DNA from 4 places in the Streptomyces peucetius genome. Region 4 is predicted to be linked to each of the others. Evidence: riboswitches for the same ligand, from Rfam matches in the RefSeq annotation. Region 4 holds a riboswitch; each other region holds the start of a gene.
The links. Region 4 has a riboswitch for cobalamin ahead of OGH68_RS24455 (ribonucleoside-diphosphate reductase subunit alpha). Riboswitches for the same ligand answer to the same signal wherever they lie in the genome.
Positions count from the first base shown of each region.

Region 1: it holds a riboswitch for cobalamin, as region 4 does, so the genes downstream of both, OGH68_RS30825 (ABC transporter substrate-binding protein) here and OGH68_RS24455 (ribonucleoside-diphosphate reductase subunit alpha) in region 4, are expected to answer to the same signal.
Region 2: it holds a riboswitch for cobalamin, as region 4 does, so the genes downstream of both, OGH68_RS08055 (cobalamin biosynthesis protein) here and OGH68_RS24455 (ribonucleoside-diphosphate reductase subunit alpha) in region 4, are expected to answer to the same signal.
Region 3: it holds a riboswitch for cobalamin, as region 4 does, so the genes downstream of both, OGH68_RS02445 (energy-coupling factor ABC transporter permease) here and OGH68_RS24455 (ribonucleoside-diphosphate reductase subunit alpha) in region 4, are expected to answer to the same signal.

Region 1 is NZ_CP107567.1:6,820,635-6,827,668, reverse strand. It holds gene OGH68_RS30840 (ABC transporter ATP-binding protein) at 1-357, shown strand, start outside; gene OGH68_RS30835 (ABC transporter ATP-binding protein) at 462-1,238, opposite strand; gene OGH68_RS30830 (FecCD family ABC transporter permease) at 1,235-2,248, opposite strand; gene OGH68_RS30825 (ABC transporter substrate-binding protein) at 2,245-3,282, opposite strand; cobalamin riboswitch at 3,320-3,517, opposite strand; gene OGH68_RS30820 (MbtH family protein) at 3,646-3,855, opposite strand; gene OGH68_RS30815 (non-ribosomal peptide synthetase) at 3,852-7,034, opposite strand, start outside.
Region 2 is NZ_CP107567.1:1,743,569-1,750,602, reverse strand. It holds gene OGH68_RS08065 (putative cobaltochelatase) at 1-1,217, opposite strand, end outside; gene OGH68_RS08060 (cobyric acid synthase) at 1,354-2,859, opposite strand; gene OGH68_RS08055 (cobalamin biosynthesis protein) at 2,856-3,806, opposite strand; cobalamin riboswitch at 3,899-4,037, opposite strand; gene OGH68_RS08050 (hypothetical protein) at 4,171-4,392, opposite strand; gene OGH68_RS08045 (inorganic phosphate transporter) at 4,404-5,636, opposite strand; gene OGH68_RS08040 (class II aldolase/adducin family protein) at 5,845-6,534, shown strand; gene OGH68_RS08035 (alpha/beta hydrolase) at 6,695-7,034, shown strand, end outside.
Region 3 is NZ_CP107567.1:510,711-517,744, reverse strand. It holds gene OGH68_RS02465 (heavy metal translocating P-type ATPase) at 1-1,388, shown strand, start outside; gene OGH68_RS02460 (energy-coupling factor ABC transporter ATP-binding protein) at 1,811-2,683, opposite strand; gene cbiQ (cobalt ECF transporter T component CbiQ) at 2,680-3,429, opposite strand; gene OGH68_RS02450 (energy-coupling factor ABC transporter substrate-binding protein) at 3,436-3,783, opposite strand; gene OGH68_RS02445 (energy-coupling factor ABC transporter permease) at 3,780-4,469, opposite strand; cobalamin riboswitch at 4,499-4,695, opposite strand; gene OGH68_RS02440 (PTS-dependent dihydroxyacetone kinase phosphotransferase subunit DhaM) at 4,791-5,198, opposite strand; gene dhaL (dihydroxyacetone kinase subunit DhaL) at 5,195-5,806, opposite strand; gene dhaK (dihydroxyacetone kinase subunit DhaK) at 5,863-6,855, opposite strand.
Region 4 is NZ_CP107567.1:5,280,730-5,287,763, forward strand. It holds gene OGH68_RS24445 (D-Ala-D-Ala carboxypeptidase family metallohydrolase) at 1-231, shown strand, start outside; gene OGH68_RS24450 (ribonucleotide-diphosphate reductase subunit beta) at 296-1,312, opposite strand; gene OGH68_RS24455 (ribonucleoside-diphosphate reductase subunit alpha) at 1,312-3,672, opposite strand; cobalamin riboswitch at 3,805-3,939, opposite strand; gene OGH68_RS24460 (GNAT family N-acetyltransferase) at 3,984-4,487, opposite strand; gene mctP (monocarboxylate uptake permease MctP) at 4,571-6,205, opposite strand; gene OGH68_RS24470 (DUF3311 domain-containing protein) at 6,202-6,483, opposite strand; gene OGH68_RS24475 (GntR family transcriptional regulator) at 6,662-7,034, opposite strand, start outside.

The sequences.
Region 1 (7,034 bases), 1.5 Mb from region 4:
CTGGCCCTGGCCCGGCTGGTCCTCGCGGACCCGCCGATCGCCATCCTGGACGAGGCCACCGCCGACGCGGGCAGCGCGGGTGCGCGCGTCCTGGAGGAGGCCGCGCTGCGGGCCCTGGAGGGACGTACGGGCCTGGTGGTCGCCCACCGCCTCCCGCAGGCGGCGACCGCGGACCGTGTCGTCGTCCTCGACCAGGGGCGGATCGTCGAGACCGGCACGCACGACGAACTCGTCGCGGCGGGCGGGCGGTACGCCGCGCTGTGGGAGGCGTGGTCGGACAGCCGGCGGGAGTCGGCGGACGACGAGGCGCCGGGGAAGGGCCTGGACCCGGTCGGCTCCGCCACTCCGGCGGGCTGACGACCGCGCGGCGGACGCGACGACGGGGCGTCCCGGCACCGGGGCACCCTGCCGTCCCGGCACCGAAGCCCCGTCGGCGCGCTGCCGGGACGCCGCGTGCGGTCTCACCTACGGGCGCCGATGCCCACCACCCGGATGTGCGGGCGGCCGTTCGCGTCCGGGTCGCCGACCACGGCCCGCACGCCGTAGACGTCGGCGATCCGGCCCTCGGTCAGCACCTCCCACGGGGTGCCCTGGGCCACCAGCCGCCCACGGTCGAGCAGGACGACGTGATCGCAGTACATCGCGGCGAGGTTGAGGTCGTGCAGGGCGACGAGGCAGGTCACGGGGAGCTCGGCGACCAGCTCCAGCAGGTCCAACTGGTGCTGGATGTCGAGATGGTTGGTCGGCTCGTCGAGGAGCAGTTCGCGCGGTTCCTGCGCGAGAGCGCGGGCTATCTGGACGCGTTGGCGCTCGCCTCCGGACAGGGTGCGCCACGGCTGCCCGGCGCGATCGGCCAGACCGGTGCGCTCGAGCGCGGCCTGAACGGCCTTCTCCTCCCCCGGCGCGGCGGGCGCCCAGGCGCGCCGGTGCGGGATGCGCCCCAGGCGTACGACGTCGGCGACGGTCAGCTCGACGAGGGTGTCCGCCTGCTGCTCGACCACGGCCACGCGACGGGCCACGTCCCGGCGGTGCAGCCCGTGCAGCGGATCGCCGTCCAGGGTGACGACCCCCGAGGCCGGAGCGAGGACCCCGGCGAGCAGACGCAACAGTGTGGACTTCCCGGATCCGTTCGGCCCCAGGAGCCCGGTCACGGCGCCGGGGCGCAGGCCGAGGCTGACGCCGTCGAGGATCAGCCGGCCGTCGGCCGTGCGTGAGACGCGGTCCGCTTCGAGTGTCATGAGGTGGCCTTCCGGGCCCGGTAGAGCACGAGGACGAAGGCGGGCACGCCGACCAGGGAGGTCATGACGCCCACGGGCACCTCCTGGGGTTCCAGGACGGTACGGGCGAAGGTGTCGATCCACACGAGGAAGACGGCTCCGCCCAGCGCGGCGGCGGGCAGCAGCCTGCCGTGGCCCGGTCCCACCAGGGCGCGGGCGGCATGGGGCAGGACGAGCCCGACGAAGCCGATGGCGCCCGCCGAGCTGACCAGAGCGGCCGTGAGCAGCGCCGTGACGGTCAGCAGCACCAGCCGGGTACGGGCCACGTTCACGCCCAGCGTCGCCGCCGCGTCCTGCCCGAAGGCGAACGCGTCGAGGGTGCGGCCGTGTCCCAGGCACACGACGAGACAGAGCGCGAGGGCCACGAGGCAGAGCCGTACGTCGGCCCAGCCCGCGCCGCTGAGCGAGCCGAGCAGCCAGAAGAGCACGCCCCGAGTGGTCTCGGCATCGGCGGAGGTGACCACGACGAAGGAGGTCAGCGCGGAGAACAGTTGCATCGCAGCGACACCCGAGAGCACCACCCGGTCGGTGGTGCCGCCGAGCGTGTGGCTCAGCACCAGCATCAGCGCGAAGGAGACCACGGCGCCGACGAAGGCGCCCCCGGAGATCGAGAGCGCTCCCCCGCCCACGCCGAGGACCACCACGACGACGGCTCCGGTCGAGGCCCCGGAGGAGACTCCGAGGACGAAGGGATCCGCGAGCGGATTGCGCAGCAGGGACTGCATCACCGCGCCGCACACGGCGAGTCCGGCCCCGCACACCGCTGCCAGCAGCGTGCGGGGCAGCCGGAGGTTCCACACGATCCCGTCGCGGATCGGGGTGAGGCCGGAGGCGTCCCCGCCGAGATGGGAGGCTACGGCGGACCAGACGTCGACGATGCCGATGTCCGCCGGGCCGACGGTGATGGCGAGGGCGACGGACAGGACGAGGATCACGAGCCCCACCGCCGTGCGCGACAGGGTCGCCGTCACTTCGTCCTGCCGTGCGCGCGCAGGGCGGCGGCGACCTGCTCGACGCCCTCGACGGTGCGGATCGTCGGATTCATGGCCTGGCCGCTGAGCAGGACGTACCGCTTGTTTCGTACCGCGTCCATGTTCCGGGTGACCGGGTCGGACTCCAGGAAAGCGATCTTCTTCGCGGCGCTCTCCGCGGTCTGCGACTTCCGGGTGAGGTCGCCGATCACGAGGACGTCGGGGTTGCGGTCGGCGACGGTTTCCCAGTTGATCTGCGGCCATTCCTCCGTGGTGTCGTCGAAGACGTTCTTCGCGCCGAGTTCTCGGGTGATGATGCCGGGAGCGCCGCAGCATCCCGCCATATAGGGGGATTCGGAGTTGGCGAACCAGTACAGGAGGGTGACGTCCGAGGCGTCGAGGCCCGCCGTCGCCTTCTCCACCCGTGCCTGGAGCCGGCCGACCAGTTCCTCGCCGCGTTCCTCGACGCCGAAGACGCGGGCCAGGTCGCGCACCTCGCCGTAGACCGTGTCCACGCTCAGTGGTGCGGTGCGGACACCGTCGCCGTCGCCGCTGTTGTCCTTGCCCTGGCAGTCCGACGGGGAGAGGTAGGTGGGCACGCCCAGCTGCTCGAACTGCTCCCGCGTGGCCACACCGCCCTTGCCCAGGGTGGACGCGAACGAGGCGGCGACGAAGTCGGGTTCGGTGTCGAGCACCTTCTCGAAGGACGGGTTGTTCTCCGCCAGCCGCTCAACGCCGGCGTTGGCCTTCTCCAGCCCCTTCATCACGGGGTCCGTCCACATGGCGGTGCCCGCCATCCGGTCGGCGAGGCCGAGGGAGAGCATGATCTCGGTGGTCCCCTGGTTCAGCGAGACCGCGCGCCGCGGCCCGTCACCCGCGAAGGACACCTTCCGCCCGCAGTTGTCGATCACTCGGGACTCGGTGGAGGGCGCCGACGCCGATGGGCCGGACGTGCCCGTGCCGCACCCGGAGGTCAGCAGCAGGGCCCCGCACAGGAGCAGGGTGGACAGGGTCTTGGCGTGCGTGATGGGCACAGCGGATTCCTCAGCGTCGAGGGCCCTTGCGCGAGGCCCGTTCGTACGGTCCGCCAGCAGGTCTTCGGACTCGGGGTCTCCCGGACGAGGCGCCTTCCCGGACCTGTTCCCGTGGTCCAGTGGCTGTGTGCCCGCCCGTCACCCTCACCGCTGCGCGTCAGTTCCGGATTCGCACCGGATTCCCTGACTCACGTACGTCCTCGTACGGAGTGCGACTGGCTTGCGCAAGCTACCACAGCGCCCCGCGAGTCGGCCGGGGAGCGGCCTGGCCTCCCGCCCGGGACGGTCGACGGCGCGTGCGAACGCCGCCGCCCCGCGGCGGGATCGCTCCTCACCGCGGGGTGGCCGCACGGCGGGCCCGCGTCAGCCCTGCCGGGCGACGAGGCTCGCCGGGCGCAGGTCTGTCCAGTTCGACTCCACGTGGGCGAGGCACGTCTCACGGGTGTCCGGGCCGAAGGCGGTCCGCCACCCGGCCGGCACCTCGGCGAAGGACGGCCACAGCGAGTGCTGGTTCTCGTCGTTGACCAGGACCAGGAAGGTGCCCTGCGGGTCCTCGAACGGGTTGGTGCTCATGCGTTGTCACTCCTTTTGGACGGTACGGTGAACAGCTCGGAGAGCGGCCGCTCAGGATCGGCCGCCACGGTGCGCAGCAGCGCCTGGAGTTCGTCGGCCAGCCGCCGCGCCTTGGCGGTGCCCAGCAGGTCGGTCGCGTGGATCAGCCCGCAGTGCACCGGGCCCTCCCCGCGCGGCTCGTAGAAGCTGAGGGTCAGGTCCGCCCGAGCCGAGCCGGTCGGTACGGCCTCCAGCGAGCCCACACCGCCTTCCAGCTGCTCCAGGTCGGCCTGCTCGTGGTGGACCACCATGACCTGCGGCCCCTCGGGCGGCAGACCGGTCGCCCGGGCAACCTCGTCGAACGGGACGTCCTGCCGGTCCAGGGCGCTCAGCGTGGTCTCCCGCACCCGGGTCAGCAGCTCCGCGAAGGTCGGGTCGCCCGCCGTGTCGGTGCGCAGGACGACCGTGTTGAGGAAGCAGCCGACCAGGTCGGCGAGCTGGTCGTCGGTGCGGCCGGCGACCATCGTACCGATGGGCAGGTCGGTGCCGGCGCCGTGGGCGGTGAGCAGGGCTGCCAGGGCCGAGTGCAGCACCATGAACATGCTGGTGCCGGTGGCGCGGGCGAGCCCGTCCACGGCCGCGTGCAGCTCCTCGTCGAGGACGAACCCGACATGGTCGGCGGCTCGGCCGGACCCGTCGGAGGCCGCCGGGCGCGGGCCGTCCGCCGGAAGCGCCAGCTTCGCGGGTACGTCCCCCAGCGTCCGGCGCCAGTAGGCGAGCTGCTGCCCGCCCCGGCTGTCCGGATCGGTGAGGTCGCCCAGGACCTCGTGCGCCCAGCGGGTGTAGTCCGCGTAGGTGACCGGCAGCGGCTCCCAGGCCGGTGCCCGGCCCTCGGTACGGGCCGCGTAGGCCGCGGTGAGGTCGCGGAACAGCGGGACCACCGACCATTCGTCCACCGCGAGGTAGTGCATGGTCAGCAGCAGTGCCTGGCTGCCGTCGGGGCCGGTGAGCAGGCGCGCCCGCAGCGGTGCCTCCGTCTCCAGGTCCGGTGCCTCAGCGGCGAGTTCGGCCAGGCGGGCGTCGAGGCCGGCGCACGACTCCACGGCGAGCGCCGGGGCCTGGGCCGGCCGCTGGAACGCCGCGCCGCTGCGCTCGGTGAACGCTGTGCGCAGCGGCTCGTGCCGGGCCACCACATCGGCGAGGGCGGCGGAGAGCGCGTCCTCGTCGATCCCGCCCGTGGAGCGCAGGACGAGCGCGTGGTCGAAACCGGGGCTCCGGTGGTACGACTCCCACTGCGGGCGCTGGACGGGCGCGACCGGCAGCGGCTCGTCGCGCTCCTGGGCGGGGCGCAGCGCGGGACGGGCGGCGGCCGCGCCCTCCAGCTTGCCGGCGATGCCGGCCACCGTGAGCGCGTCGAAGACGTCCCTGATGCTCAGTTCGACCCCGAACTCGGTGCGGATACGGCCCAGGAGCCTCATCGAGGCCATGGAGTGGCCGCCGAGCGCGAAGAAGTTGTCGTGCACGCCGACGCCGTCCAGCTTGAGGATCTCGCAGAACAGTTCGGCGAGCCGGGCCTGCGTCTCGGTGGCCGGGCGGGCGTCGCCGGTCATCGCCGACCAGTCCGGCGCGGGCAGCGCCTTGCGGTCCAGCTTGCCGTTGGGCGTGAGCGGCAGCGGCCCGCCCAGCGGCACCACGAGCGCCGGGACCATGTACTCGGGCAGCAGCCCGGCCACATGGGCGCGCAGCTGCTGCGGGTCGAGTTCACCGGCCTCGGGCACCGCGTAGCCGATCAGGCGGACGATGTCGCCGTCGCGGTCGGGCAGTACGGCGGCCTGGGCGACCGACGGGTGTCCGCCGAGCGCCGCCTCGATCTCGCCGAGTTCGATCCGGAAGCCCCGCACCTTGACCTGGGTGTCGACCCGGCCGAGGAAGTCGAGGTTGCCGTCCCGGCGCCAGCGGGCCCGGTCACCGGTCCGGTACATCCGGCTGCCGGGCTCCCCGAACGGGTCGGCGACGAACCGTTCCGAGGTCAGACCCGCCTTGCCGAGGTAGCCGCGGGCGAGGCCGCGCCCGGAGACGTACAGCTCGCCCACCACACCGGGCGGGACGGGCCGCAGACGGTCGTCGAGCACGTAGCAGCGCGTGTTGGGGTCGGGCCGGCCGATGGGGACCCGGCCGGACGGGCTGCCGCCGTGCTCGCGGGCGGGCCACAGCGTGGAGTTGACCGTCGCCTCGGTGAGGCCGTAGGCGCAGATCAGGTGGGCCGTGGCGCCGAACCGCTCGAACAGGTCCGGCGGCACGGTCTCGGTGCCGACCAGGACGGTCGACCCCTCGGGCAGTTCGCAGCCGGGCGGCAGCGCCGACACCAGGGACGGAGGCAGGATCATGTGCGTGATCCGCTGGTCCGCGAGGAAGTCGGTGAGCGCCGGTCCGGCGACGCGGGCCTCGTCGGTGATGAGGACGAGCCGGCCTCCGTGGCACAGGGCCATCGACAGCTCGAAGGCGAAGACGTCGAAGCCGATCGACGCGAACTGGAGCACCCGGCTGTCGCGTTCCAGGCCCATCCGGTCGACGGCCGTGGCGACGAGGCTGGAGATGCCCTCGTGGGGCACGACCACACCCTTCGGCCGGCCGGTCGAGCCGGACGTGTAGATCACGTACGCGGCCTGGTCCAGGGCGATCGGGGCGACGCCGAGGGGCGCGTCGGACAGCGCGTCCGACTCGGCTGCCGTGTCCGGGGCGTCGAGGAGGAGCACGGGGACGCCCGCCACGTCGGGGATCTTCCCCGCGACCGGTTCGGTGCCGACCACGAGGGCCGCCGCCGAGTCCTCGATCATGTAGGTGAGGCGGTCGCCGGGGTGGACCAGGTCGAGCGGCAGGAACGCGGCGCCCAGCTTCAGCGCGGCGACCACCGTGGCGATCATGTCCGCCGACCGGGGCACGGCCACGCCGACCACGCTCTCCGCACCGACACCGCGCGCGGCGAGCAGCCGGGCGATGCGGTTGGCACGGGCGTCGAGCTGCGCGTACGTCACCGAGCGGGAGCGGTCGACGACGGCGACCGCGTCGGGCCGCTCGGCGAGCCGCCGCGCGAACAGGGCCGGGAACGACTCCTCGTCCACCTCGCGCGCAGCGCCGTTGAATCCCTCCAGGACCAGCCGCCGTTCGTCGTCGGCGAGGATCTCCGCCTGCGACAGGGG
Region 2 (7,034 bases), 3.5 Mb from region 4:
GGCTCCGCGGCCCGTACGGGCTGCTGCTCGGCGCCGCGCCCGGTGCCGGGCGCGGGAGCGGGCGCCGGCTCGGACCCGGCGGCCTCGGGTGCCTCGGACGCGTCCGGCCCGCCGCCCTGCGGCGGCACCCCGCCACCGCCACCACCGTCGGGCCCGCCGTCCGGCCCGGGGTCGGGGTCCGGGTCCGGGTCGGGCTGGTCGTCCCCGCCGAACTCGTCCAGCGTCTCGTCGAGCTTCGACTCGTCCAGACCCGGCGCGTCGAAGGGATTGCGCCGCCTGCGGTGCGGCAGCGCCAGCAGCGCCGCCTGCCGCACGTCCTCCTCCGTGACCTCGCCCCTGCCCGCCCACGCCGCGAGCGCGGTCGCCGTCCGGGCCATCACGATGTCGGCACGCATGCCGTCGACCTCGAACGCCGCGCACGTCGCGGCGATCTGACGCAGCGCGACATCACCGAGAACCACGTGCGGCAACAGCTCCCGCGCCGCCGTGATCCGCTCGCGCAGCGCCTCCTCCTCGCCCGCCCAGCGCGCCGCGAAGCCCGCGGGGTCGTCGTCGTAGGCGAGCCTGCGCCGCACGACCTCCACCCGCAGATCCGGGTCGCGGGACGCCGCGACCTCCACGGTGAGCCCGAACCGGTCCAGCAACTGGGGGCGCAGCTCGCCCTCTTCGGGATTCATGGTCCCGACGAGCAGGAAGCGGGAGGCATGCCGTACGGACACGCCTTCGCGTTCGACGTACGAGGCGCCCATCGCGGCGGCGTCGAGCATGAGGTCCACGAGGTGATCGTGAAGAAGGTTGACCTCGTCCACGTAGAGGATCCCGCGATGCGCGTCGGCGAGCAGCCCCGGCTCGAACGCCTTCACGCCCTCCGAGAGCGCCCGCTCGATGTCCAGCGCGCCGACCAGCCGGTCCTCCGAGGCGCCGACGGGCAGCTCGACCAAGCGTGTGGGCCGCGCCTCCGCGGCTGCCGCCGCCTCGTGCGGACCGTCCGGGCACGACGGGTCCGGCGCGGCGGGCGCGCAGGAGAAACGGCACCCCGCGACGACGTCGAGGCCGGGCATCAGCGAGGCGAGCGCACGCACCGCGGTCGACTTCGCGGTGCCCTTCTCACCCCGCACGAGCACGCCACCGACCGCCGGACTGACCGCGTTGAGCAGCAGCGCCAGCCGCAGGTCGTCCATCCCGACGACCGCGGTGAACGGATAGGGGGTGCTCATCCTTTGATCACTCCTTCGTTTGAGCCGGGCGGGCGCAGCCCCGCCGGCTTCTGGGGCGCGGGCGTCCGGTGCAAGTTCCCACGGGCCGCCGGGCCCGCGGGAAGGGCGGGGCGGGGCAGCGGCCCGCCGCCGCCCCTCACGGCGCCCCCGGCGGCACGAACGGCAGCCCTGCCGGCGCCCCGCCCTCGATGAGCCGCAACAGCGCCTCCGTGTCGGCGTGTTCTTCGATCAGGTCGCCCAGCCGGTCCAGCTGTTCCTCCCGCAGCGCCCCGAAACTCGTGTCGGGGGCGGGCACGAAACGCCGGCCCGCCTGCGCGGCCACCTCCCGGAGGAACGCGCGCCGGAAGGCGTCGCTCTCCAGCGACCCGTGCCAGTGCGTCCCCCACACGGTGCCGACGCGGCAGCCGTCCAGGAAGGGTTCCCCGCCCGTCACCTCGGCGACGCCGTGATGGATCTCGTAGCCCTCGACGTGCTCGCCGAGTGCCTCGCCGACGGGCCGCTCAAGCGTCTTCTCCCGCGCGAACCGCACCCGAACCGGCAGCAGCCCGAGCCCTTCGACCTCACCGGCCCTGGACTCGACGTCGTCCTCGATGCGTTCGCCGAGCACCTGGAAGCCGCCGCAGATGCCCAGCACCGGGCGCCCCTCCGCCGCCCGCCGCGCCAGGGCGTCCGCGAGACCCCGCTCCCGCAGCCACGCCAGTGCCCGCACCGTCCCCCGGGTGCCCGGGACCACGACCAGATCGGCGTCCACGAGCTCCTCCGCACGGTCCACGAACCGCACCACCACGCCCGGTTCGGCCGCCAGCGCGTCGACATCGGTGAAGTTCGACATCAGCGGCACCGCGCAGACCGCGACCCGCAGCACGTCCTCACCGACGGGTGCCGTCACGGCCGACTCGCGTACCGCGCCCCGCAGGGACACCCGCAGACCGTCCTCCTCGTCGATGCCGAGCCCGTGCGCGTACGGCAGAACACCGTAGGTGCGCCGCCCGGTGAGGCCGTGCAGCATGTCGAGCCCCGGCTCGAGCAGCGACACGTCACCGCGGAACTTGTTGACCAGATAGCCCGCCACGAGCGACTGGTCCTCGGGGCCCAGCAGCGCCGTCGTACCGAAGAACTGCGCGAACACCCCGCCCCGGTCGATGTCGCCGACCACCAGCACCGGCAGCCGGGCCGCCCGCGCGATGCCCATGTTCACGATGTCCGTGCGCCGCAGATTGATCTCGGCCGGACTGCCCGCCCCTTCACAGATCACGGCGTCGTACGTGCCCCGCAGCTCCTCCAGGCATGCCATGACGGGCTCGAACAGCTCTCGTTGCCGGTTCCCGTGGTAGCCCTTGGCGCTCATCTCACCGACGGGCCTGCCCATCAGCACCACCTGGCTGGAGCGGTCGCTGCCGGGCTTGAGCAGCACCGGATTCATCAGCGCCGTCGGCTCCACACGCGCGGCCTGCGCCTGCATCGCCTGAGCCCGCCCGATCTCCGCGCCCTCACGCGTCACGAACGAATTGAGGGACATGTTCTGCCCCTTGAAGGGCGCGACCTTCACCCCCTGCCGCACCAGCCACCGGCAGATCCCGGCCGTGACGACGCTCTTGCCCGCGTCCGAGGTGGTCCCGGCGACCAGCAGCCCACCGCTCATGTCCGCCTCCGCTTCAGTGCTCCCGCCGCGAGCCGCGCGCCCGTACAGACAACCAGGGCCGCCGCCCCGACCCGGCGCGACAGCCGCACGGCCCGCTCGATGTCGCCGAACTGCACGGCCCGTCCCGTCCCGCCCAGCACCGGCCGGTGCTCGACCCGCCCGCCGTACGAGAGGGTCCCGCCCAGCCGCACGCCGAGCGCGCCCGCGAAGGACGCCTCCACGGGGCCCGCGTTGGGGCTCGGATGCTTGCCGGCGTCGGCCCGCCAGGCCCGTACGGCGCCCCGCGGGTCCGGCCCGCAGACGGCCGCCAGCACGGCGGTCAGCCGTGCGCCCGGCCAGCCGGCCACATCGTCCAGGCGGGCCGACGCCCAGCCGTAGCGCCGGTGTCGGGGCGACTTGTGTCCGACCATGGCGTCCAGGGTGTTCACCGCGCGGAAACCCACCAGCCCGGGCACGCCCGCCACGGCGCCCCACACGAGGGCACCGACGACCGCGTCGGAGGTGTTCTCGGCGACGGACTCGACGACGGCGCGCGCGATCTGCTGCTCGTTCAGGGCCTGCGGGTCCCGACCGCAAAGATGCGGAAGCCGCTCCCGCGCCGCCTCGACGTCCCCGGCGGCCAGCGCGTCACCGATCGCCGCGGCCTCGCGCCCGAGTGTCGTGCCTCCGACGACGGCCCAGGTGGCCGCGGCGGTCAGGGCGACGGAGGCCGTGGGGGAGCGGCGTACGGCGTGGGCAGCCAGGGCCGCCGCGGCCACGGCGCCGCCCGCGCACACGGCGGCGTGCAGGACGCCCCGGCCGCGGTGGTCACGCCACAGGGCACGCTCGACGGCGCCCGCGACCCGCCCGAACGCGGCGACCGGATGTCCCCGGCGGGGATCGCCGAGGAGTCGGTCGCCGATGAGGCCGGCTGCGGCGCCGTACAGGAAGATCCGGTCGGCACGCACGGGATCAGTGGGCCGGGAAGTGCTGGAGTCCGACGGACAGGGCGGTACCGCGGCCGGGCATGGCAGGAGTCCTCACTCAGGGTCCGCGCCCTGGTTCGACGTGACGGGCGGCGAGAGTTCCTGGCTCCCCGGGTGGTTGCTCCCCCGGGTGACAGTGGCGGGACCGCGCCGGATTCGCACCGGACTTCCTCTTCTGCCGCCGTTGATGGCCACGGCAGTCCACCACGTGCGCGAACGCCCGTCAACTCACCCTTGACCTGCGGCGGGACAGTGTGCCGAGTCCCACACCGGCGGACACGCGCAGGCCGGGCCGGACCCACCCGCGGGTGGCTCCGGCCCGGCCTGCGGGCGGACTGTCGGGACGTCAGGCGACGATCAGATAGATCCCGTAGGACACGGCCGCCGCGCAGAGCGCGAAGCAGGCGTACGCGCCGCTGCGGGCCAGCAGGCCGGAGCCTCCGGCCTGCTGCGCGGCCTCCTGCTTGGTCAGGCCCACGATGCCCACGGTGAACAGGCCCACCAGGGCGACGGTGGCGACGAGGCTCACGCCGAACACGGAGCCGAGGGCTACCCAGTCGATCTTCATGCTGCTGTTCCTTACACCGTGGCCGTACGAGCCGACTCGGGCTCGGCCGGGGCGGGGATCGTGGTCTTGAAGTCGCCGGCGGGCGGCGGGGTGACGGCCGCGATGGCGGTCGTGACGACTCCCGCCGGCTCGTCGGCCGCCGTGTCGACGTCGTTGACGTTGGTGTGGTCGACGACCTGGCGGCGCGAGATGAACCAGATCGCGATGCACGAGGCGACGAGGAAGACGGCGACGGCCGCGACACCCCAGTCACCCTGCTTGGTGACGAACTCGGAGCCCGCCGCGACGAGGCCCGCGGCCGGCAGGGTCAGGCCCCAGGCCACGAACATCCGGGTGGCGGTCGACCAGCGGACCACGCCGCCCTTGCGGCCGAGGCCCGCGCCCATGACGGCGCCGGAGCAGGAGTGCGTGGTCGACAGGGAGAAGCCGAGGTTCGAGGAGGCGAGGATCACGCTGGCCGCGCTGGTCTGGGCGGCGAAGCCCTGCTGCGGCTGGAGGTCCGTGAGGCCCTTGCCCATGGTGCGGATGATGCGCCAGCCGCCGAGGTAGGTGCCGAGCGCGATCGCCACACCGGCCGAGACGATGACCCACATCGGAGGGTTGGACCCGGGGGCGAGGACGTTGCCGGCGACAAGGGCCAGCGTGATGATGCCCATCGTCTTCTGGGCGTCGTTGGTGCCGTGGGCCAGGGAGACGAGGCCGGCGGAGGCGATCTGCCCGGCGCGGTACCCCTTGGCGGTGGCCTTCGCGTCGGTGTTCCTGTCGACCCGGTACGTCAGCCGGGCGGCCAGCATGGCGGCGAGGCCGGCCACGACCGGGGCCGCGACGGCCGGGATGAGCACCTTGGTGACGACGACGCCGCCGTTGACCCCGGCGAAGCCGACCGAGGCGACCGTGGCGCCGATCAGACCGCCCATGAGGGCGTGCGAGGAACTGGACGGCAGGCCCACCAGCCAGGTGAGCAGGTTCCATAGGATGGCGCCGACGAGCGCCGCGAAGATGACTTCAGGTGTGATGCCTGATTCGTCGACAAGTCCGCTGGAGATGGTCTTGGCGACCTCCACGGAGAGGAAAGCGCCGACGAGGTTCAGAACGGCGGACATGGCCACCGCGGTCTTGGGCTTCAGTGCGCCGGTCGAGATGGTCGTCGCCATCGCGTTGGCGGTGTCGTGGAAACCGTTCGTGAAATCGAACACGAGCGCTGTCACGATCACAATCGCGAGCAGCAGTGTGATGTGTTCCATTTACCCAGGCAATCGTTTGACGTCATTGACGCGAGGACCGTAGGCAACCTGGATGAACGGAAGGTGAACTGGGTTGGGCGCTGCGGTGTCCCCAAGTGCGGTCGACCGATTCCGCTTGTCCGATTTCGAACCTTCCCGGCGCTCACGGCAGCCACTCGAACACTGTGCGTGTTCCCGCGGCCGCGGACCCGGTGACAGGATCGCCGGCATGACTGATGAGGCGACCGGTGAAGCGACCGGTGAGGCACGGCGGGACGAGATCGAACAGGCGTGGCGGGACCTCGTGGACACCGCCCGCAGGACGGCGGCTGAAGGACTCGTCGTCGGCACATCGGGCAACGTCTCCGTACGGGTCGGCGAGCTCGTCCTCGTCACCCCTAGCGGAGTGCCGTACGAGCGGCTCACGGCGCGGGACACCGTCGCCGTCGACCTCGACGGCAGACAGGTCCTCGGTGACCTGGAACCCACCAGCGAGCTCCCGCTGCACCTGGCGGTCCACCGCGAGACCGGCGCCCGCGCCGTCGTGCACACCCACGCCGTGCATGCCACCGCGGTCTCCACGCTCGTCCCGGAGCTCCCGCCGATCCACTACATGACCGCCGCGCTCGGCGGCCCGGTCCGCGTCGCCCCCTACGCCCTCTACGGCACACAGGAGCTGGCCCGGAACATGCTCCACGCCCTGCGGGACCGTACGGCCTGCCTGCTGCAGAACCACGGGACCGTGACCTACGGCGACACCCTGCCCCAGGCGTACGACCGCACGGCGCAACTGGAGTGGATGTGCAGCGTCTGGCTGACGGCGTCGTCCGTCCCGGGCCGCACGCCGAGCCTGCTGACCCCGGCCCAGCTCGCGGCCGCGTCCACCTGCCTCGCCACGTACGGCCAACCGACCCCCTGACGCCTGCGGCGGGCTTGTCCCCTACCCGCCGCTTCCCGAACCGGGGGCGCAGTCCCCGGTTCGGGAAGGGGGGAACGGCCCCGCCCGCAACCCGCCCGCGCAGCCACACGCGCGGCCCCTCCCACTGGCCCCCGCCCCCGCCCGCCCCGACACTGGACCCGTGCGCCCGGCTACAGCGACGGCAGCGGCCGTCACCACACTGATCGGCGTCGGCGCCGCCGCAGTCGCGGCAGGCCGCTACGCGAGCCACGCCGCGCTGCGCGGTACCCGACGGCCCCTGCCGGGCGACCCCCGGCTCACCGTCCACGCCACGGCCCCCGGCCGGATCGTGCTGACCCGCAGCCTGGCATCGCTGCGCCCCGGCACGTACGGACTCGAGGGGACGGGCGTCCACGCGGTCGTGGGACCGGTGCTCGACGGCGTCCCGCACGACGCGGACACGGTCGTACGCCGGCTCGTGCGCGTCACGGAGGGTGTCCTGCAGCCCGGCACCCGGGTCC
Region 3 (7,034 bases), 4.8 Mb from region 4:
ACCAGGCGACCATCACGGGCGAGCCGCTCCCCGTGGGGCGCGCCGCCGGCGACACCGTCTTCGCCGGAACGCTGAACGGCACCGGCTCCCTGCGCGTCCGGGTCGACGCGGACGCCGCCGAATCGGTGATCGCCCGGATCGTGGCCATGGTCGAGGAGGCGAGCGCGACCAAGGCACCCACCCAGCTGTTCATCGAAAAGATCGAACAGCGCTACTCCGGTGCCGTCGTGGTCGCCACCCTCGCCCTGCTGACCGTGCCGCTGGCCTTCGGCGCCGACTTCACCAGCACACTGCTGCGCGCCATGACGTTCATGATCGTGGCCTCGCCGTGCGCCGTCGTTCTCGCCACCATGCCGCCGCTGCTGTCCGCGATCGCCAACGCGGGCCGCCACGGAGTGCTCGTCAAGTCCGCCGTGGCGATGGAGCGTCTGGCGTCCGTCAACCGGGTCGCACTCGACAAGACGGGCACGCTGACCGAGGGCGCACCGCGCGTCGCCGGGGTGCACCCCCTGCCGTCGGGCGGCCTCGACGAGGAGACCGTACTGACACTCGCCGCAGCGGCAGAGGTCCACAGCGAGCATCCTCTCGGCCGCGCGGTCGTCGCGGCGGCACGCGAACGCGGTCTGCGGCTGCCGGAGGCGCGGGAGTTCGACTCGGAGCCCGGACGCGGTGTGTCGGCGGTCGTCTCGGGCCGCACCGTACGCGTCGGCAGCCCTGCCGCGTTGCTGACCGGCGAGTGCGCGGCGGTCACAGAGGCGGAGGCCGAAGGGCGTACGGCGGTCGTGGTCGAGGCGGACGGCGAGCCCGTCGCCGTGCTGGCCGTCGACGACCGGCTCAGGGCCGGCGCACCGGAGGCCGTCGCCGCCCTCGCCAGGCTCACCGGCACCGGACCGACACTGCTCACCGGCGACAACCCGCGGGCGGCGGCGCGCGTGGCGGGCGAGGTCGGCATCACCGACGTACGTGCCGAACTGCTGCCGCAGGACAAGGTCGCCGCGGTACGGGATTGGGAACGGGCCGGCGACAGGGTGCTGGTCGTCGGCGACGGCGTCAACGACGCCCCCGCGCTGGCCGCGGCGAGCGCCGGTGTCGCGATGGGCCGGGCCGGCTCCGACCTGGCGCTGGAGAGCGCGGACGCCGTCGTCGTCCGTGACGAGGCCGCCGCCGTCCCAGCGGTCGTGGCCCTGTCGCGGCGGGCCCGCCGGCTCGTCGTGCAGAACCTCGTCATCGCGTCCGTGTGCATCGGCGTCCTGGTCGTCTGGGACCTGGCCTGGCACCTGCCGCTCCCGCTCGGCGTCGCGGGCCACGAGGGCTCCACGGTCCTCGTGGGCCTCAACGGCCTCCGCCTGCTCCGTGAGTCGGCGTGGCGTGACGCGTCGGCGGCGTGAGACCGGAGGGCCGTCTGCTGGGGCGTGGGGCCGGGAGACCCCGCGGGTTTTGCGTTCTCCGGCGTGGCCGGCTGAGGGTGTCGTGCCGCGCCGGCCGGCCTCGGCCCCCTCCTATGCGGGCGGACGCATCGCGGTGCGACGCCTGGCGCGCCGGCGGCCGGAGGATGGGCACGTGACGGGGCAGGGCGGCCGGGCGTACCGGCCGGTGGTCGGCGTTCCGCGGGCCGGGGCCCTGCCCACCGCCGGGGCCGGGTACGCGCGACAACGTGCTGTCCGCCCGCCGAGGGCAGCCGTGCGCACCGGCGGCCCGCGGCCGGCGCGTGTCGCGCTCGGACAGCGCCGGGTCCTGGGCACAGGCCACACCCCCGGTTCGCGGGCCCGGGGCTCCCATGGGCGGCGCGCGGAGCCGGCGCCGCCCGGCGTCAGCCCCGCGACGAGGTCCGGGGCGGGGCGGGGACCCGCCCGGCCACTCCGCCGCCCGGCGGCCACCCCGCCAACTCCTCCGCCGTACGCGGACCTTCCTGCCCGCCGCCCAGCAGCCCGTGCGCCCGCAGCAGTTCCGCGACCGCCGTGCCCCACGGCATGCGCAGTCGCGCCGCGTCCAGCAGAGCCCGGTCGGCCAGGAGTTCACGCGCCGGCCCGGTCCGCAGGCCGTCCGGGGTCAGCACGGCGGCGTCGTCGGCCCAGCGGAGGGCGAGATCGACGTCGTGCGTCGCCATGACGACCGTCGTCCCCGCCGCCCCCAGACCACCGAGCACCTCGAGCAGCCGCTCCTGCCCGTGCGGATCGAGCCCCGCGGTCGGCTCGTCCAGGATCAGCACCCGCGGCCGCATCGCCACCGCGCCGGCGATCGCGGCCCGTTTGCGCTGCCCGTACGAGAGCAGATGCGTGGGCCGGTCGCGCAGCGCCACGATGTCCATCGCGGCCAGGGACTCGTCCACCCGGGCCCGTACCTCGTCCTCGTCCAGTCCGAGGTTCATCGGCCCGAACGACACGTCCTGCTCGACGGATGCCGCGAACAACTGGTCGTCCGGGTCCTGCAGAACCAGCTGCACCGTCGTACGGAGCCGGGTCAGCCCGGCCCGGTCGTAGGTCACCGGCTCGCCGCACAGGCGCAGCCGGCCGGTCGCGGGCCGCAGCCCGCCGCTCAGCAGCCGCAGCAGGGTCGTCTTGCCGCTGCCGTTGCGTCCGAGCAGCGCGGTCGATCTGCCCTCCGCAAGGCCGAGACCGACGCCGCTGAGCACGGCGGGTCCGTCCTCGTAGGCGTAACCGGCGTCGACGAGTTCCACGATCACAGGGCAAACCTTTCGAGCACGAGAGTGAGGACGACGATGCCCGTCAGCAGCGCGGCGACCCCGCCGAGGAACGTGCGGGACACCGGGGCCCGGGGCACCAGCACGCGCAGTGTGCCGTCGTACCCGCGGCCCGCCAGCCCCGTCTGGAGCCGGCTCGCCCGGTCGAAGGCGCGCACGAACGCGGTCGCCCCGAGGCCGGCGAGCGAGCGCCAGGCGGCGGCCCTGGTCGTGTGGCCGAGGCGGGCGGCCTGGGCCTGGCGGATGTTGCCGATGGCGTCGAGCAGCAGAAAGCTGATGCGGTACATCACCAGCGCCACGTCGACCACCGCGGGCGGCACGCCCGCCTTCACCAGCCGGGGCAGCAGGTCCGACATCGGCGTCGTGAAGGCGAACAGCAGCACGCCCAGCGAGGCGGCCGAGGTGCGCAGCAGCAGCCGCACGGCCTCCGGCGGCCCGTCCGGCGCGAACGCGACCGGGCCGTCAGGGCCGCCCACCGCGAACAGCAGCGGCACGGCGCCGGTGACACAGAACCCCAGCGGGATGCGGAACGCCCGCCAGAGCCGGCGCGGCGCCACACCGGCCGGACCGAGCAGCACGGCGAGCGTAGCCGCGCCGACGAGGACGGCGCCCGGCCACGGCGGCAGACAGACGGCGGTCACCGTCAGGCCGAGCCCGAGGGCGGCCTTCTCGCACGGATGACGGCGGCGCCAGCGACTGCTGTGCGCCGCCACGTCGATGGGCAGCATCGGCGGCTACGCCGCCGGTGTCGTGGTGTCGGAGCCCTCTGCGGCGGCCCTGGCCCGTTCCTCGCCCTGCCGCCGGCCCCTGCGCAGCCCGAAGTAGTACGCCAGCACACCCGCGCCGAGCGCCGCCTGCAGGGAGAAGAGCGCCGACTCGACCTCGCCCGACGGCGGTTCGTACAGCGGTGAGAACCACGGTTCGTAATCCGGCTCGAGCTCCGTGATCGCCGCCTCCGCCTCCCCGTCCGCGCCGGCGAAAGGCTCCTCCTTGTGGTCCCCGAGTCCCAGGACCAGGGGCAGGACGGCCAGGGCCGCCACGGCCAGCAGCAGCAGGGTGTTGATCCTCGCGTTACGGCTCATCGGACCGCGGCCTCCTTCTTCGTACCCGGAACCAGCACGCCGAGCCTGGTCAGTTCACCCTTGCTGGAGCGGCTGAGCAGCCGCATCACCAGCACGGTGAGCAGGCCCTCGCTGACCGCCAGCGGCAGCTGCGTGACGGCGAAGATCCCGCCGAACTTCGCCAGCGCGCCCGGCACACCGCTCCCCGGGTCGGGGAACGCGAGGGCCAGCTGCACACTGGTGACGCAGTACGTGGACAGGTCGGCGGTGAACGCGCCGAAGAACACGGCGACCATCAGCGGCACATCGAACCGGCGCAGCAGCCGGTACACGCCGTACCCCGCCCAGGGGCCGACGACCGCCATCGAGAAGACGTTGGCGCCGAGCGTGGTCAGACCGCCGTGCGCCAGCAGCAGCGCCTGGAAGAGCAGCGTGATGGTGCCGAGCACCGCCATGACCGGCGGTCTGAACAGGATCGCGCCGAGACCGGTGCCCGTCGGGTGCGAGCAGCTGCCGGTCACCGACGGGATCTTCAGCGCGGACAGGACGAACGTGAAGGCGCCCGACGCGCCGAGCAGCAGGGTCGAATCGGGATTGGCCCGGACCTCGCGGGTCAGGGCCCGTGCGCCATGGACGACGAAAGGGGCCGACGCGACGCCCCAGGCGGCCGCGTGCAGCGGGGGCAGATACCCCTCGGCGATATGCATGATGTGGGAGACCCTCTCCAGCACCTCGTGGATGGACAACGCACCCTGGCCGGTCTCCTGGCTGACGGGTCATGCCGCCCGTGCTCCGCCTTCCCGGGCACCGCGCGTCCACGCGGTGTCCCAGTGGCTCCCCGTGAGGGGGTGGAGCCGGACTTCCCGATCACAGTGGCGAGGGCCGCACCGGTACTTCACCGGTTTCCCGAACACCAAGGCCCCGTGACAGTAATGCGCCCACCAGCGACATCACAAGCCGCGCACGGGCGCATCGGCCCGCGGCCGGGTGAGCCGTTCGCCACACCCCCGGCCGCGGGCCGCCCCGCGTCACTGCTTGCGGTAGCCGTACGCCTCCGAGGCCGCGGCCTCGACCGCGTCCAGATCGGCCCCCGCGGAGGCCGTCACCACGGCCGCCACCGCGCCCTCCACGAACGGCGCGTCCAGCAGCCGGGTGCCCTCGGGCAGTTCGTCGCCCTCGGCGAGCAGTGCCTTGACCGTCAGCACGGCGCTGCCCAGGTCCACCAGGACCGCGACGCCCGCGCCGCCGTCCACCTGCTCGGCCGCCGCGGTGATCAGCTCCGCGCTGGTGCCGAGACCGCCGTCCGATGTGCCGCCGGCCGGTGCCACCGGCGCTGTGCCGCCGCCCGCCAGCCCCTTGGCGAGCTCGGCGACAGCCGCGGCGACCTCCCGGCTGTGGGAGACGAGGACGATCCCGACCTGCCTGCCGTCGCTCACGGCGCCTCCACCGTCTCGGCCAGTGCGGCGACCAGCAGGGCGGACGACGTGGCTCCCGGGTCCTGGTGCCCGATGCTGCGCTCACCGAGGTAACTCGCCCTGCCCTTGCGCGCCTGCATCGGCACCGTCGCCAGCGCCCCCTGCTCGGCCGCCTCGCGGGCCGCGGCGAACGACTCCGTACTGTCGCCGAGCGCCGCCGCCGCGGGCTCGAGCGCATCCAGCATCGTCTTGTCGCCCGCCTTGGCACCGCCCAGCTGCGCCACCGCGGCGACCCCGGCCCGCAGCGCCTGTGCGAACTGCGCGGGTGTCACCTCCGCCTCGTCGCCCAGCGCCTTGCCGGTGCGCCGCAGCAGCGTCCCGTACAGCGGCCCCGACGCGCCGCCGACCGTCGACACCAACTGCCGTCCGGCCAGCACCAGCACCGCACCCGGTGTGGCCGGCGGCTCCTTCTCCAGCGCGGCGCCGACGGCCGTGAACCCGCGCCGGAGATTGCTGCCGTGGTCCGCGTCACCGATCGCCGAGTCCAACTCGGTCAGTCGGTCCGCCTCCCGGTCCACGGCGGTGGCGACGGCGGCCAGCCAGCGGCGGAAGAATTCGGCGTCGAGCACAGGAACTCCCTGGTGAGTCGATCGGTTCGGACGACGACGGTACGGCGCTGAGCCGGTCACGACCCCCATCGCAGCGCCGGGGTCCGCACCGGCGCGTCCCACAGCCTGAGCAGCTCCTCGTCCACCTGGCACAGGGTCACCGAGGCGCCGGCCATGTCGAGGGACGTCACATAGTTGCCGACGAGCGTGCGGGCCACGGACACGTCCCGCTCGGCCAGCACCCGCTGGACCTCCGCGTTGAAGCCGTACAGCTCCAGCAGCGGTGTCGCGCCCATGCCGTTGACGAGCGCGATCACCGGGCCCGACGGGCGCAGATCCTCCAGGACGGCATCGACGGCGAAGTGGGCGATCTCCCGCGACGTCATCATCGGGCGGCGCTCCCGCCCCGGCTCGCCATGGATACCGACGCCCAACTCCAGTTCCCCGGCGGGCAGGTCGAAGGTGGGGCCGCCCTTCGCCGGGGTGCTGCAGGCGCTCAGCGCCACGCCGAAGCTGCGGGACGACCCGTTCACCTGCCGGCCGATCGCCTCCACCCGCTCCAGCGGAGCGCGCTCCTCGGCGGCGGCCCCGGCGATCTTCTCCACGAACAGTGTCGCCCCGGTGCCGCGCCGCCCGGCCGTGTACAGACTGTCCGTCACGGCCACGTCGTCGTCGACCAGGACCTTCGCCAGACGTACGCCCTCGTCCTCCGCGAGCTCGGCGGCCATGTCGAAGTTCAGGACGTCACCGGTGTAGTTCTTCACGACGAACAGCACGCCCTCGCCGCTGTCGACAGCGGCGGCGGCCCGGACCATCTGGTCGGGCACCGGGCTGGTGAACACCTCCCCGGGGCACGCCCCGTCGAGCATCCCGGGCCCGACGAACCCACCGTGCAACGGCTCGTGCCCCGAGCCGCCCCCGGAAACCAGCGCCACCTTCCCCGCGACGGGCGCGTCCCGCCGGACGATCACCCGGTTGTCCACGTCCACGGCCAACTCGGGATGCGCGGCCGCCATCCCACGCAGCGCGTCCGCGACGACGGTCTCCGGCACATTGATGAGCATCCTCAACGGTTCCTCCTGGGAAGGTTCTCGGCCAGCCCCCTGAACAGGGGTCTGTCTGATCAGTCAGCATGTATGGGGTTGTGGCGCCCGACGGTCTGCGGCGGCCCCGGGCGGTGTTCCGGCGGGGCTGATGCCGACCCTACTGACCGGTCGCCAGGAACTGGTGATGCTGCTGTTGCCGATGT
Region 4 (7,034 bases):
CGCTCCTACTCCTGCAACAGCGCGGTCGGCGGCTCCTCCAGCAGCCGCCATCTCTACGGGGACGCGGCAGACCTCGGCGCCGGCTCGCACTCGCTGTGCACGCTGGCCAAGCAGGCCCGCTACCACGGATTCAGGGGCATCCTCGGCCCCGGCTACCCGGGCCACAACGACCACACCCACGTCGACCACCGGTCCAGCCGCTACTGGTCAGCCTCCAGCTGCGGCATCTGAGCCGGCACGGCGGCCCGCACCTCGGACGGCGAGGTGCGGGCCACCGCTGTGACGGGCACCGGGCTCAGAAGTCCTCGTCCAGGTCCACCGAGCCCTCCACGGCCACCTGGTAGGCGGACGGACGGCGTTCGAAGAAGTTCGTCAGCTCCTGGACGCCCTGCAGCTCCATGAAGGAGAACGGGTTCTCCGAGCCGTACACCGGGCCGAACCCGAGCCGGGTGAGGCGCTGGTCGGCGACGCACTGGAGGTACTCGCGCATCGACTCCGTGTTCATGCCCGGCAGGCCGTCACCGCACAGGTCCCGGCCGAACTGCAGCTCTGCCTCGACGGCCCCCGCAAGCATGTCGGTGACCTGCTGCCGAAGCTCGTCGTCGAAGAGGTCCGGCTCCTCCTTGCGGACGGTGTCCACGACCTCGAAGGCGAAGTTCATGTGCATCGTCTCGTCCCGGAACACCCAGTTGGTGCCGGTCGCGAGCCCGTGCAGCAGTCCGCGCGAGCGGAACCAGTAGACGTAGGCGAACGCCCCGTAGAAGAACAGGCCCTCGATGCAGGCCGCGAAGCAGATCAGGTTCAGCAGGAAACGGCGGCGGTCGGCCCTGGTCTCCAGCCGGTCGATCTTCTCCACCGAATCCATCCAGCGGAAGCAGAACTGCGCCTTCTCGCGGATCGACGGGATGTTCTCCACGGCGGCGAACGCGGCGGCCCGGTCGTCCGGGTCGGGCAGATACGTGTCCAGCAGCGTCAGATAGAACTGGACGTGCACCGCCTCCTCGAACAGCTGACGCGACAGATACAGCCGCGCCTCCGGGGAGTTGATGTGCTTGTAGAGCGTGAGCACCAGGTTGTTCGCGACGATCGAGTCACCCGTCGCGAAGAACGCGACCAGCCGGCCGATCAGATGCTGCTCACCGGGGGTGAGCTTGGCCAGGTCGGCGACGTCGGAGTGGAGGTCGACCTCCTCCACGTGCCAGGTGTTCTTGATGGCGTCCCGGTAGCGCTCGTAGAAGTCCGGGTAGCGCATGGGCCGGAGGGTGAGTTCGAAGCCCGGGTCGAGCAGGTTCTTGGCGTTGTTCTCCGACATTACTGACAGGCCTCGCAGGACTCGGGGTTCTCCAGGGAGCAGGCGACGGCCTCTTCGGGGCTCGCCTGCACGGGCACGGGCACGCTCGCGGACGCGGCGCGGGCGATGCGGGTCGCCGGGCGCGAGCGCAGGTAGTAGGTCGTCTTCAGGCCCTGCTTCCAGGCGTACGCGTACATCGAGCTGAGCTTGCCGATGGTCGGCGTCTCGAGGAACAGGTTCAGCGACTGGCTCTGGTCCAGGAACGGGGTACGGGCCGCGGCCATGTCGATCAGACCGCGCTGCGGGATCTCCCAGGCCGTGCGGTACAGGGCGCGCACGTCGGCGGGGACCCAGCCGAAGCCCTGCACCGAGCCGTTCGCCTCGCGCAGGGCCTCCCGGGTCTGCGCGTCCCACACCCCGAGCCTCTTCAGCTCGTCCACCAGGTAGGAGTTGACCTGGAGGAACTCGCCGCTGAGGGTCTCGCGCTTGAACAGGTTGGACACCTGCGGCTCGATGCACTCGTACACGCCGGCGATCGAGGCGATGGTGGCGGTCGGCGCGATGGCGAGCAGCAGGGAGTTGCGCATGCCGGTCTCGGCGACCCTGGCGCGCAGCGCCTCCCAGCGCTCGGGCCAGTTGAGCGCGGTGCCGTAGTGGTCGGGGTGCAGCACGCCGCGTGCCGTGCGGGTCTCGGTCCAGGCCGGCAGCGGGCCGTTGCGTTCGGCGAGGTCGCAGGAGGCCTCGTAGGCCGCCAGCATGATCCGCTCGGCGATCCTCGTGGAGAGTGCCTTCGCCTCGGGCGAGTCGAAGGGCAGCCGCAGCTTGAAGAAGACGTCCTGCAGGCCCATCGCGCCCAGGCCCACCGGGCGCCACCTGGCGTTCGACCGGCCGGCCTGCTCGGTCGGGTAGAAGTTGATGTCGACGACCCGGTCGAGGAAGGTCACCGCCGTGCGGACGGTCTCGTCCAGCCGGTCCCAGTCGATCCCGCCGTCGGCCTCCTCGTCGACGAACGCGCCCAGGTTGACCGAGCCCAGGTTGCACACGGCGGTCTCGCCGTCGTTCGTGACCTCGAGGATCTCGGTGCACAGGTTCGAGGAGTGGACGACCCGGCCCGGCTCCGCGGTCTGGTTGGCGGTGCGGTTGGCGGCGTCCTTGAACGTCATCCAGCCGTTGCCGGTCTGCGCGAGGGTACGCATCATCCGGCCGTACAGCTCGCGGGCAGGGACGGACTTGCGGGCCAGCCCGGCGGCCTCCGCCCGGCGGTAGGCGGCGTCGAACTCCTCGCCCCACAGGTCGACCAGCTCGGGGACGTCGACCGGGGAGAACAGCGACCAGTCGGTGTCCGCCTCGACGCGGCGCATGAACTCGTCGGGGACCCAGTGCGCGAGGTTCAGGTTGTGCGTACGGCGGGCGTCCTCGCCGGTATTGTCGCGCAGCTCCAGGAACTCCTCGATGTCCGCGTGCCAGGTCTCCAGGTAGATCGCGGCGGCGCCCTTGCGCCGGCCGCCCTGGTTCACGGCGGCGACCGAGGCGTCGAGGGTCTTCAGGAACGGCACGATGCCGTTGGAGTGCCCGTTGGTGCCCCGGATGAGTGAACCGCGGGCGCGGACGCGGGAGTACGAGAGGCCGATGCCGCCCGCGTGCTTGGAGAGGCGGGCGACCTGGTGGTAGCGGTCGTAGATCGAGTCGAGCTCGTCGAGCGGAGAGTCCAGCAGGTAGCAGGACGACATCTGCGGGTGGCGGGTGCCGGAGTTGAAGAGGGTGGGGGAGGAGGGCAGGTAGTCGAGTCGGCTCATCAGCCCGTACAGTGCGGCCACTTCGTCCACCGCGTGTGTGGTGTCGTCCTTGGCGAGTCCGGACGCGACGCGCAGCATGAAGTGCTGGGGCGTCTCGATCACTTCGCGGGTGATCGGGTGCCGCAGCAGGTAGCGGCTGTAAAGGGTGCGCAGACCGAAGTAGCCGAACCGGTCGTCCCCCTCGGGGTCGATCAGCGCGTCGAGCCGGTCCGTGTGCAGCGCGACGAACGAGGCCGTGCGGTCGGCGATCAGACCCTCGCGGTGGCCGACGGCGACCGAGGCGGAGAAGGACACCGCGCCCTGCCCGGCGGCCTCCTCCGCGATCGTGCGGGTGAGCAGACGCGCGGCCAGCCTGGAGTAGGCGGGGTCCTCGGAGATGAGGCCCGCGGCGGCGTCGGTGGCGAGGGAGCGCAGTTCGGCCTCGTCGGACCCGGCGTGCCGGCCGCGCAGCGCGGCGGCGGCGACCCTGCCGGGGTCGGTGTCGGCCAGGTCGGCCGTGAGGTCCGTCAGGAGCCGCAGCAGGGCGGTCCCGGGGCCGTCCTCCTGCCGGGTCGCTGAAACCGGATCGGCTGGCGCGATGGTCATGTGGTGCTCTCCCTCGCTCGGTTCTGGGCCGGCGGGGAGGCGGGGGCCGTGGCGGCGCGTACCTGGACAGCACGGCGCACGGCGTCCACCGGCCCATCCGCGAGGCCCGGACGTCTGGGCATCCGGATCGGTCGAACCGGATGCGCCGTCGGCAGGTCGTCGGACTCGTAACGGGCACGGCGAAGCGCACCTGAACACACCGTTGCGGGACAGTTCCGGATTCGCACCGGATTCCCCTGCGGCGACAGCGAGATGAGCATACATGTGGGGGCGGTTGGCTGAGCCACCCCCCACATGTTGTGTCGGGAGGTCTAGTAGAGCTCCAGCGCGTACGTCAGCAGCGGGACGGCCGGGATGGGGGACCAGTCCCGTTCGGGGGTGCGTACGAAGCCCAGCCGGCCGTAGACCCGGTGCGCCGCGTACATCGTGGGTTGCGTCGACAGCACCAGCCGTACGCAGCCGGGCGTCGCCCTCGCCCGTTCCGCGCAGGTGCGCACCAGCGCCTCGCCCGTGCCGCGGCCGCGTGCCTTCTCGTCCACGGCAAGCATCCGGAACTCGGCCTCGCCGGGCACCGCGATGTCGGCGAACGGGCCGCCGTCCGGCACGAACGCGACCCCGCCGAGCAGCGTGTCCGCCTCGTCGACGGCGACGTACACCTCTGCTTGCGCGTCCCGGCTCGCGACGTCGCGGAGCACGTCGGCGTACGGGTCCTCCTCGCCGAAGTCCAGCAGCCCGCCGTCGATGTACGCGCGGCACGTCAATTCGCCGAGCGCCGTGTACTCCTCGGGGCGGATTCTCCTGATGGTGATGTCCATGCCCGGCAGTGTGCATCAGAGCACGGCGAAGGGCCGCCGCATTTCCCCGGGGGGAGGTGCGACGGCCCTCGGCGCGCGATCGGTCAGTGACCGCCGGGCGCGCCGGCCGTGGCCGGCGGGAGCTCGACCTTGACGCCCGGGTCGCCCGCGTCGGCGGTGTAGTCGGACGGGCTGGTCTCGTCGATGCCGTCGGGGGCCTTGGCCGCCCGCAGGACGAAGGTGAGGACCACGGTCACGACGACGTTCAGCACGAACGCGGTGAGACCGATGTAGCCGATCTCGCCGATGCCCGGGATCATGTCCGACGAGCCGCCGAAGTGCTTCTGGGTCGGGCTGGCGACGCCGTACGCGGCGGCCGTGCCGTAGATCATGCCGACCGCCCAGCCGCCGATGAGCGCCCAGCGGTGGAACCAGCGGGTGAACAGGCCGCCCACCAGCGCCGGGAAGGTCTGCAGGATCCAGATGCCGCCCAGTAGCTGGAAGTTGATGGCGACCGTCTTGTCCATGGTGAGGACGAAGACCAGGGCGCCGACCTTCACCAGCAGCGAGACCAGCTTGGAGACCTTGGTCTCCTGCGCCGGTGTCGCGTCGGGTTTGATGAAGTCCTTGTAGATGTTGCGGGTGAACAGGTTCGCCGCGGCGATCGACATGATGGCCGCCGGGACCAGGGCGCCGATGCCGATGGCGGCGAAGGCGACGCCCGCGAACCAGGCGGGGAACATGTTCTCGAACAGCTGCGGGATGGCCAGCTGGCCGTTCTTGACGTTCACTCCGGCCGCGATCGCCATGAAGCCGAGCAGCGCCAGCAGACCCAGCATCACCGAGTACAGCGGCAGGATCGTGGTGTTGCGGCGGATCACCTCACGGCTGCGCGAGGAGAGCGTCGCCGTGATCGAGTGCGGGTACATGAAGAGCGCGAGTGCCGAGCCGAGCGCCAGGGTGGCGTAGCCCCAGTGACCGGCGTCGCCGGGCACGAGCGCCCCGGTCGGCTTGCCCGTCGCCTCGTTGACCTGCGAGAACTTCTCACTGGCGCTGGCGAAGATCGCGTCGAAGCCACCCAGCTTGATCGGGATGTAGATGATCGCCACCGCGATGACGATGTAGATCAGGGTGTCCTTGACGAAGGCGATCAGTGCCGGCGCCCGCAGACCCGAGGAGTACGTGTAGGCCGCGAGCACACCGAAGGCGATCAGCAGCGGAAGGTCCTTGACGAACCAGTTGGTGGTCTCGCCGCCGCCGACGCCCATGACGTCGAGCACGGCCTGGATGCCGACCAGTTGGAGCGCGATGTACGGCATCGTGGCGAGCAGGCCGGTGAGCGCGACCGCCAGGGACAGGCCCTTGGAGCCGAAGCGGCCACGGACGAAGTCCGAGGTCGTCACGTACCCGTGCTTGTGCGACACCGACCAGAGCCGCGGCAGGAAGGTGAAGATCAGCGGGTAGACGAGGATCGTGTACGGGACGGCGAAGAAGCCGGCCGCGCCCGCCGCGTAGATGGCCGCCGGCACGGCGACGAAGGTGTACGCCGTGTACAGGTCGCCGCCGAGCAGGAACCAGGTCACCCAGGTGCCGAACGAACGGCCGCCGAGGCCCCATTCGTCGAGGCTGTTCTCGTTGGCGGCCTTGCGCCAGCGCGCGGCCAGGAAGCCCATGACCGTGACGGCCACGAAGAAAAAAATGAAGACGGCGAGTGCTACGCCGTTGACGCCCTCGTTCATTGGGACGCACCCCCCTTGCGGGCGCGCTGGTCACGCTGCCACAGCTTGTACGCGATCATCGTCAGGATCGTCGAGATCAGCACCCAGAGCATCTGGTACCAGTAGAAGAACGGCATCCCGATGAAGGTCGGGTCGACCTTCGCATAGGAGCCGACCCAGAGCATCGCCACGAACGGCGTGAAGAGGCAGAGGGCGATGATCACGCGCACCGGTGTGACGACCGGCTGTGGCGCTTCGGGCGCTTGTGGCGCGTCGGGCGCATCGGGTACTGCTGACATGCGGCTCCGTCCCCTCACTGGTCACCTTTGTAATGGGCACGAAATCTAGGCGAGCCGTTCGCGCGCAGTCACCCCCCGTCCGTATATCGGTACGGCAACGACTGCCGGTCGGGCGGCGCAAAACGGGACATGGCGCCGCAACACGTTGCGGCGCCATGTGTGCTGGGGTGGGCGGAGGTCAGTCGCCCGGGCGCTGGAGCCGGGCGACGAACTTGTACCGGTCACCGCGGTAGACCGAGCGGACCCACTCCACGGGCTCGCCCCGGGCGTCCAGCGAGTGGCGGGAGAGCATCAGCATCGGCAGGCCCACGTCCGTGCCGAGCAGCCCGGCCTCGCGCGGGGTGGCGAGCGAGGTCTCGATCGTCTCCTCGGCCTCCGCGAGGTGGACGTCGTACACCTCGGCCAGTGCCGTGTAGAGCGAGGTGTACTTCACCAGGCTGCGGCGCAGTGCCGGGAAGCGCTTGGCGGACAGGTGCGTGGTCTCGATGGCCATCGGCTCGCCGCTGGCCAGCCGCAGCCGTTCGATGCGCAGCACCCGGCCGCCGGCCGTG